DNA from 2 places in the Bacillus sp. JK106 genome. Region 2 is predicted to be linked to the other one. Evidence: riboswitches for the same ligand, from Rfam matches in the RefSeq annotation. Region 2 holds a riboswitch; the other holds the start of a gene.
The links. Region 2 has a riboswitch for S-adenosylmethionine ahead of mtnW (2,3-diketo-5-methylthiopentyl-1-phosphate enolase). Riboswitches for the same ligand answer to the same signal wherever they lie in the genome.

Region 1 (4,195 bases), on a different contig from region 2:
GACTCCGTACCCTCCGCCGGTCCAGCCTGTGTTGACCAGGAAGACTTGAACGCCGTGTTCGTCGATTTTACGCCCGAGCATTTCGGCATATACATGTGCCGGAAGCGGAAGGAACGGTGAACCGAAGCACGTCGAGAAAGTCGTTTGCGGAGATGTCACGCCGCGTTCGGTTCCCGCGAGTTTACTGGTGTACCCGCTTAAGAAGTGATACATCGCCTGTTCCTTCGTCAGTTTGCTGATCGGAGGAAGCACGCCGAATGCGTCCGCCGTTAGAAAGACGATCGCCTGCGGATGGCCGGCAATGCTAGGCTGCACGATATTGCCGATCATCTCAATCGGATATGCGGCTCTTGTGTTTTCCGTGTAGAAGGAATTGTCGTAATCCGCTTCACCCGTTTTTTCATCAAGCACGACATTCTCAAGAACAGACCCGAAGCGGATCGCACGAAAAATCTGCGGTTCTTTTTCCTTGCTCAGATTGATACATTTAGCGTAACATCCGCCTTCAATGTTGAAAACGCCGGAATCTGACCAGCCGTGCTCGTCATCTCCGATCAGTTTGCGGTCCGCATCGGCTGAAAGCGTCGTTTTCCCTGTGCCGGAAAGGCCGAAAAACAGGGCGACATCGCCTTTTTCACCGACGTTGGCTGAACAGTGCATCGGCAGTATATCCTGCTGCGGAAGCAGGAAGTTCATAATGGAGAATATTGATTTTTTCATTTCTCCGGCGTATTCGGTGCCGCCGATTAAAATGACGCGCTTTTCGAAAGAGACAATGATAAATGTTTCCGAATGCGTGCCGTCCGTCTCCGGGTCTGCTTTAAAATGCGGAGCTGAGAGAATGGTGAAAGGCTGCGCTTGCGGGTCTCTTTCATCCGTTTCCGGTCTGATAAACAGCTGGCGCGCGAATAAATTGTGCCACGCAAATTCATTTACGACCGTAATCGGCAGTCTGTATTTTTCATCCGCTCCCGCGAATCCTTCAAACACAAACAGTTCATCCCGCTGTTTTAAGTAGCTGACGACTTTGGCGTACAGCTTTTCAAACGCCTCTTCAGAAATGGGCTGATTCACCGCGCCCCAATCAATTTGATTTTCTGTGCTTTGTTCACGGACGATAAATTTATCTTTAGGTGACCGGCCTGTATATGCGCCGGTGGTGGCGCGTACGGCGCCCGTTGATGTCAGCGTTCCTTCATTTCGGCTGATTACTTTTTCGGTAAGTTTTGGAGCCGATAAATTATGATGCACATTCGGACTTGCAAGTAATGCTTGAAGATCTGCGGTTAAATCAACTAATTTCATAAAAACCTTCCTTTGCCGGTTTATTTGTATTTCGCTGAATGTGGAATTAGTATAACATATATCTGAAAATAGTCTATACTATTTGCGGTTTTTTGTTTGTGTTTTTCCATTGCTTCCCGAAATAAAGGCGCGCAATCGCTTTAATTCATATTGACACTTTCCGCCCTTTTACGATAAGATATTTCATTGAGCGGATACTCTTATCCCGAGCTGGCGGAGGGACAGGCCCGATGAAGCCCAGCAACCGGTTTCTCTGTAAAAAAGCAGGTGAAAACACTGTGGGAAACCAAGGTGCTAACCTGATGCAAGGTTTAATATTTTCCTTGAGCGATAAGAGTGAAAGGCACACAGACCAAACCCTTTCCTCGAGTGGAAAAGGTTTTTTTATTTCATAAAATATGCCAATTAACATTCTCTGATATAGTATGACATTGTATTAAGAGGGAGCGAGTTCCGTATCATATGAGAAGGTCTTGCAAAAGATCTTTTTTCAGGAGGAAAAGTGAATGAGTAAAAACCGTCGACTATTTACATCTGAATCTGTTACTGAGGGTCATCCGGACAAAATCTGTGACCAAATTTCTGACAGTATCTTAGATGAGATTTTAAAAAATGACCCGAACGCGCGCGTGGCCTGCGAAACATCTGTAACGACAGGACTTGTGCTGGTAAGCGGAGAGATTACTACATCAACATACGTTGACATTCCGAAAACAGTCCGTGAAACGATTAAAGAAATCGGCTACACACGCGCCAAATACGGATTTGATGCGGAGACTTGCGCTGTTTTAACATCAATTGATGAACAGTCTGCGGATATCGCAATGGGTGTCGATCAGGCTCTTGAAGCGCGTGAAGGCACAATGAGCGATGCTGAAATCGAAGCAATCGGAGCGGGAGACCAAGGCCTGATGTTCGGTTATGCGTGTAACGAAACGAAAGAGCTTATGCCGCTTCCGATCTCTTTGGCGCATAAATTAGCCCGCCGTTTGAGCGAAGTCCGCAAAGAAGACATTCTTCCGTACCTTCGCCCTGACGGCAAAACGCAAGTTACCGTTGAATATGATGAAAACAACAAGCCGGTCCGCATCGACGCGATCGTCATTTCAACTCAGCACCACCCGGAAATTACGCTTGAGCAGATTCAGCGCAATCTGAAAGAGCATGTCATTAACCCTGTTGTGCCTGAGGAACTGATCGATGAAGAAACAAAATACTTCATCAACCCTACGGGACGTTTCGTAATCGGCGGACCTCAAGGTGATGCGGGTCTTACCGGCCGTAAAATCATCGTTGACACATACGGCGGATATGCACGTCACGGCGGCGGCGCATTCTCCGGTAAGGATGCGACGAAGGTAGACCGTTCTGCGGCATACGCTGCGAGATACGTAGCGAAAAACATCGTGGCAGCAGGTCTTGCTGATTCTTGTGAAGTGCAGCTTGCATACGCGATCGGCGTGGCACAGCCTGTTTCTATTTCCATCAATACATTTGATACAGGAAAAGCTTCTGAAGAAAAACTGATCGAAGTCGTACGGAATAACTTCGACCTGAGACCTGCCGGCATTATTAAAATGCTTGATCTGCGCCGCCCGATCTATAAGCAGACAGCTGCTTACGGCCACTTCGGACGTCATGATGTGGATCTTCCTTGGGAGCGTACTGACAAGGCGGATGCGCTTCGCAAAGAAGCACTAGGAGAATAATTTTATAGCCGCTTACTTAAGCGGCTTTCCCTTTTTGTAGATGCTGCCATGCTTATTTTTTACATAGCGTGAAACCAATGGCGTAACAAAGCGTCTATAAAAAGGGGGTCCAATTAGAAAATTACACTTATGGAGGCTATACTATGTGTGGATTTGTCGGTGTTTTTAATAAGCATCCATTAACTCAAACCGCAGATCAAGAAGAGCTAATCAAACAAATGAACCAAATGATCGTTCACCGCGGTCCTGACAGCGATGGGTATTATCATGATGAGCACGTCGGATTCGGCTTCAGACGGCTCAGTATTATTGACGTAGAAAACGGCGGACAGCCTTTATCATATGAAGACGAAAAATATTGGATCATTTTTAACGGCGAAATCTATAACTACATTGAATTGAGAGAAGAGCTTGAAGCGAAAGGCTACACTTTCAATACAGATTCCGATACCGAAGTGCTCCTTGCGACATACCGTCATTATAAAGAAGAAGCCGCTTCAAAGCTTCGCGGAATGTTTGCGTTTTTAATCTGGAACAAGGCTGACCGCGTCATGTACGGCGCGAGAGACCCGTTCGGAATTAAACCGCTGTATTACACAACCATCGGGGACAAAGTATATTTTGCATCTGAAAGAAAGAGTTTAATGGCCGCTCAAAACGGTATTGATCTTGATACAGCTTCTTTACAGCAATATATGTCTTTCCAATTCGTTCCTGAACCGAGCACGCTTGACGCTGAAGTGAAAAAAGTCGAGCCGGGCAGCCAGTTTACGATCCGCCCGGAAGGCGACATCGCGTTTAAAACATATTTCAAAGCGAACTTTAAGCCTGTTCAGTCTGATGAAGATAAATTGGTGAAAGAAGTCAGAGACGCAATCTTTGACTCTGTCAAAGTTCACATGAGAAGTGACGTTCCTGTCGGTTCGTTTCTATCCGGCGGTATTGACTCTTCTTTTATCGTCTCAGTTGCGAAAGAATTTCACCCGAGCCTTAAAACATTTTCCGTCGGTTTTGAGCAGCAGGGCTTCAGTGAAGTTGACGTAGCGAAGGAAACGGCTGCCGCGCTCGGGATTGAAAATATAAGCAAAGTCATTTCTCCTGAGGAGTATATGAATGAGCTTCCGAAAATCGTCTGGCACTTTGATGATCCGCTTGCAGATCCGGCGGCGATTCCTTTGTAC
Region 2 (4,195 bases):
GTGATTGCGGATTAACACCGCGCCTGAGCCGGCGTCCGCATGGTGCGCGAAGCTTTCGGCTAATGCCGGGATGTGCGCCGGGTTGTCAATGATCGGAACGGTCACGGACGCGTTTTCCTCCCATAATCCGAGCGCCTTAATCATCTCCTGCCCCTGAAAAGTGATTTGTTTTTCATCCCCGTAAAGCTCTGAGATGACATTATTATTGACGGTATGGACATGCAGACAGCAGCCTGCGTCTGTCTTTTGGTATAAGTAAGTATGGAGAAGCGTTTCCGCTGAAGGTTTTAAAGAATGGCCGGTCTCAGCGGGCTTCCCGTTCTCATCGATTAAGAGAAAATCTTCGTCTGTTTCTTTTCGTTTGTCTTTTCCGCTCGCCGTAACGAGGAAAGTCAGCGGCGCGTCGGATACTTTGATGGAAAGATTCCCGCTCGTTGCCGGGAACCAGTCTCTTTCGGCCAGCTCGCGCTTTACCTCGGCAAGTTCGCGCCAGCGTTCTTCTTTTGCAGCCATGCCTGCACCTCCCCGATGTTTTCAATGCCTGTTCTCACCTCATGAAAATCTTGAAAAGGCAGATGCCGGAGGCCGAGTTCTTTGCATTCAGTCAAAAGATAATCTCTCGCAAAACACATATCGGATAACTTTGCAGCCTCGACATCCGTGACCGAATCACCGATCATAATGAGAAATTTCTGCTGATCGGACAGCTTCCGGATGACTGACGGTTTGCAGCAGCCGCATTGATTGGTGCAGCCTCCGTCACAGGCGTGCGGCCAGTCTATATGAATATATTCATTGTCAAAGGATGCATGATTGCAGAAAATCCGCTCCTTTTCTACGATCCCTTCCAAAAGCGGATGCACAAAAAAGTCCATTCCTCCGCTTACGATATAAAACGGGAGGCCGTTTGACCGGACAAACGAGACAAAATCCAAAAAGCCGTCCCGTATTTTCGCATCCTTCAGAATAAAGCCGGTCAGTTCTTCTTTTAAGCTGCTCGGCAGCAGTCCGAACATCCGGCCGACCCCTTCTTGGATTGATATGCTTTTAGACAGAACACCGTCTTTTAATTCAAGCCACTCAGGAGGCGCGAATTCTTTCATCATGCTGACAATGTTGTCGTTCATGGTGACCGTGCCGTCGAAATCACAAATAATCAGCGGTGTGCGGGTCATACGGCTTCCACCCTTCCCCATTTGTCTAATGCGAGCTGAAGATCTTTGCACGACGCGGCTTTTTCTTCAATCGGCTGCGCTTCAAGCACCGCATCAATGATGGCGCGGAACGCTTTTCCGCCGCCCTCGGCTCCTTTCGGATGGCCGTGAATGCCACCGCCGGCATTGATGATGTGATCGATGCCGAAATCGCGCATCAACAATGGCACCATACCGGGGTGAATGCCTGCTGACGGGACGGCAAACGACGGATGAAAGACATCGTCTTTTACACATTCATCATGGATTGCAAGCGCGGACTCCTTCGGAAGAGCAACGGATCCGTAAGGTGACGGAAATAAGCTGAAATCAGCGCCGCAATAGCGGTTCAGCTTGCCGAGCAAAAGCGCATGCGACAAGCCGTAAACGGGAGATGATGTGAACGCGCCGCTGACTGCCGGATGCGCCATGATCGGAAGCGGGATTTCCCTGTCTTCGGCAAGGCTCTGCATCACATCTAAACCGTAAGCGAACACATTCAATAAAAGCGCGTCCGCCCCGAGTTCTGCCGCGCGCCTCGCTTTATCCCGCAGTTCAGCGGTCCTTCCCGTAAGGTTTACGGCATACAGCGTTTTATGCCCCGTCTCCTCCCGGGTTTCCTTCAGGACTTGTTTTCCTGCGATAATGCGGGTTTCAAACGGAGCCAGTTCATTTTCAAAGAAAATTTCGTCATCTTTAATCAGATCCACGCCGCCGAGCGCCTGCTGTCTGAGCTGTTCTTTAATGTCGGCGAGATCCCGTCCGATCACGCCTTTAAATATGCTCATCAGAAGCGGTCTTTCAAATTCGCCCAGCAGTTTGCGGATGCCGTATATACCGAATTTCGGCCCGGGAAGGGAGCGTTTAAACCCTTCGGAAAATTCAAGATCAGTCAATTTTATTTTTCCGTCCAGTGACAGCTTTCCGAATACCGTCGTCAGGACGGCCGGAATATCTCTTGAAAAGTTCGCCTCAGGATAGGCGATAGTGATGACGGATTGTGTTTCGTTTTCTGAGGTTCCTTCTTTCTCCTCAACTTTTACGACCCGGCCTTTATGTTTTCTGAGCTGTTCCTGCTTCACCAGGGGCAGGTCAGTCCAGGAGCCTACCGTCAGCCCCGCCGCAATCTGTTCCGCCCGCTTTTCACTGTCCGTTGTGTTTGTCAGAAGATATGTTGCCAATACTTCGCTCATGCGTGAACGCCTCTCTTTCTTTCACAAAACATAAAAAAACCTCTTCCGTATGAGCAGAAAGAGGCTTCGTGTTATGTCCGAATCTTATCTCTCAGCTCCTGCTGCAAGAATTAGCACCGTGCTTTATCAGTCGGTTGCCGGGCTTCATCGGGCTCGTCCCTCTGCCTGCTCTTGATAAGAATAATGATTTTATAAAGTATTTTGAATTATCGCATTGTTATCCTGATATGTCAATGCTTTTTCAGGTGAAAAGATTCAGTTTCCCGATCCGTTCCGCAGCTTCTTTAAGTCTTTCTTCACTTGTCAGAAGACCGACTCTTATATAGCCTTCCCCCCATTTTCCGAACCCGTTTCCGGCAGCGACGGCGACATCCGCTTTCTCGAGCAGCAGATCTGAAAACGACTGTGACGTATAACCGTCGGGCACAGGGAGCCATGCAAAAAAGGAGCCCGCCGGAGCCGTCACATCCCAGCCGATACCGCGGCAGGCTTTAATCCATGCATTGCGTCTTGATTCATATCTGTCATTTTGCGCTGCGACGCATGCCTGATCCGCTAAAAGAGCGGCTGCCGCCGCCTGCTGCGCCGCGGGAAACAGGCTGACAAACATATGATCCTGATAAAGGTTGATCGCTTCGATAACAGAAGCGTTTCCGACGGCAAATCCGACCCGCCAGCCCGCCATATTATACGTTTTGGACAAGGTATAGATTTCGATTCCCGTCTCTTTTGCGCCTTCCGTCTGCAAAAAGCTCAGCGGTTTATGCCCGTCAAAACCGACGGCTCCGTACGCGAAATCATGAACGACACAAATGCCGTTTTGTTCCGCAAAACCGACCGTCTCCTCAAAAAACGCCTCAGTCGCCACAGCGCCGGTCGGATTATTCGGATAATTGAGATACAGCATCTTCGCCTCGCTCCGCACCTTTTCAGGAATTACGCTGTAATCAGGGAGAAACCCTCTTTCTTCCGTCAGCGGCATCATTTCCATTTTCGCTTTCGCAAGGGCGACGCCCGACCAGTAATCAGGATATCCGGGATCAGGCACCAGAATGGTATCTCCCGGGTTTAAAAGACATTGCGGAAGCTCAACAAGTCCCGCCTTGCCTCCGAACAGCACGGCGACTTCCGTTTCCGGATCAAGCGTGACCCCGTACTCCCTTTCATAAAATGCAGCGGCTGCTTTTTTGAAGCTGTAAGCGCCCCGGAATGAGGAGTATTTATGATTTTCCGGCCTTTCGACGGCACGCTTCATTTCTTCAACGATATGCTGAGGCGTCGGCTGATCAGGGTTTCCCTGCCCTAAATTGATGACGTCTCTGCCTTCTTTCAGCTTTTGATTCACTTTTTGCACCAATGATGCGAAAAATTGTTCCGGCAGCTGTTTGAGTACATCTGAGATTTCAAAGTTCATATTTTTCACCTTCTAAAAATGTCTTGAAATGATAGTCCATCATCATATATGGTTAAATAAAAAAAGTAAAGAGAAACTTGAGGTGTTAAAAAATGAAATGGACCGTTTCCTGTTTGCAATTTGATATTTCATACGGAAATCCTTCAGAAAATTTTAAAAAAGCAGAATCTTTGATTGAGCAAGAAAGCCGCCATGCGGATGTAATCGTGCTTCCTGAGTTGTGGACGACCGGCTATGATCTCACACGGCTAGACCAGCTGGCGGATGAAAACGGCAAAGTTTCGAAACAGTGGCTTAAAGAAACGGCAAAAACATACAACGTACACCTCGTTGCCGGATCTTTTGCGGTCAAAGAAGGCGAAGATGTCTATAACACCATGTACATCGCCGATAAC

Region 1: linked by a shared signal. The riboswitch ahead of metK (methionine adenosyltransferase) and the one ahead of mtnW (2,3-diketo-5-methylthiopentyl-1-phosphate enolase) in region 2 are both predicted to bind S-adenosylmethionine.

The regions. Positions count from the first base shown of each region.
Region 1 is NZ_JBSJQC010000003.1:922,214-926,408, reverse strand. It holds gene pckA (phosphoenolpyruvate carboxykinase (ATP)) at 1-1,305, opposite strand, end outside; SAM riboswitch class I at 1,503-1,642, shown strand; gene metK (methionine adenosyltransferase) at 1,812-3,014, shown strand; gene asnB (asparagine synthase (glutamine-hydrolyzing)) at 3,158-4,195, shown strand, end outside.
Region 2 is NZ_JBSJQC010000002.1:440,484-444,678, reverse strand. It holds gene ACWJJS_RS07880 (methylthioribulose 1-phosphate dehydratase) at 1-513, opposite strand, end outside; gene mtnX (2-hydroxy-3-keto-5-methylthiopentenyl-1-phosphate phosphatase) at 471-1,175, opposite strand; gene mtnW (2,3-diketo-5-methylthiopentyl-1-phosphate enolase) at 1,172-2,386, opposite strand; SAM riboswitch class I at 2,468-2,567, opposite strand; gene ACWJJS_RS07865 (pyridoxal phosphate-dependent aminotransferase) at 2,628-3,800, opposite strand; gene ACWJJS_RS07860 (carbon-nitrogen family hydrolase) at 3,893-4,195, shown strand, end outside.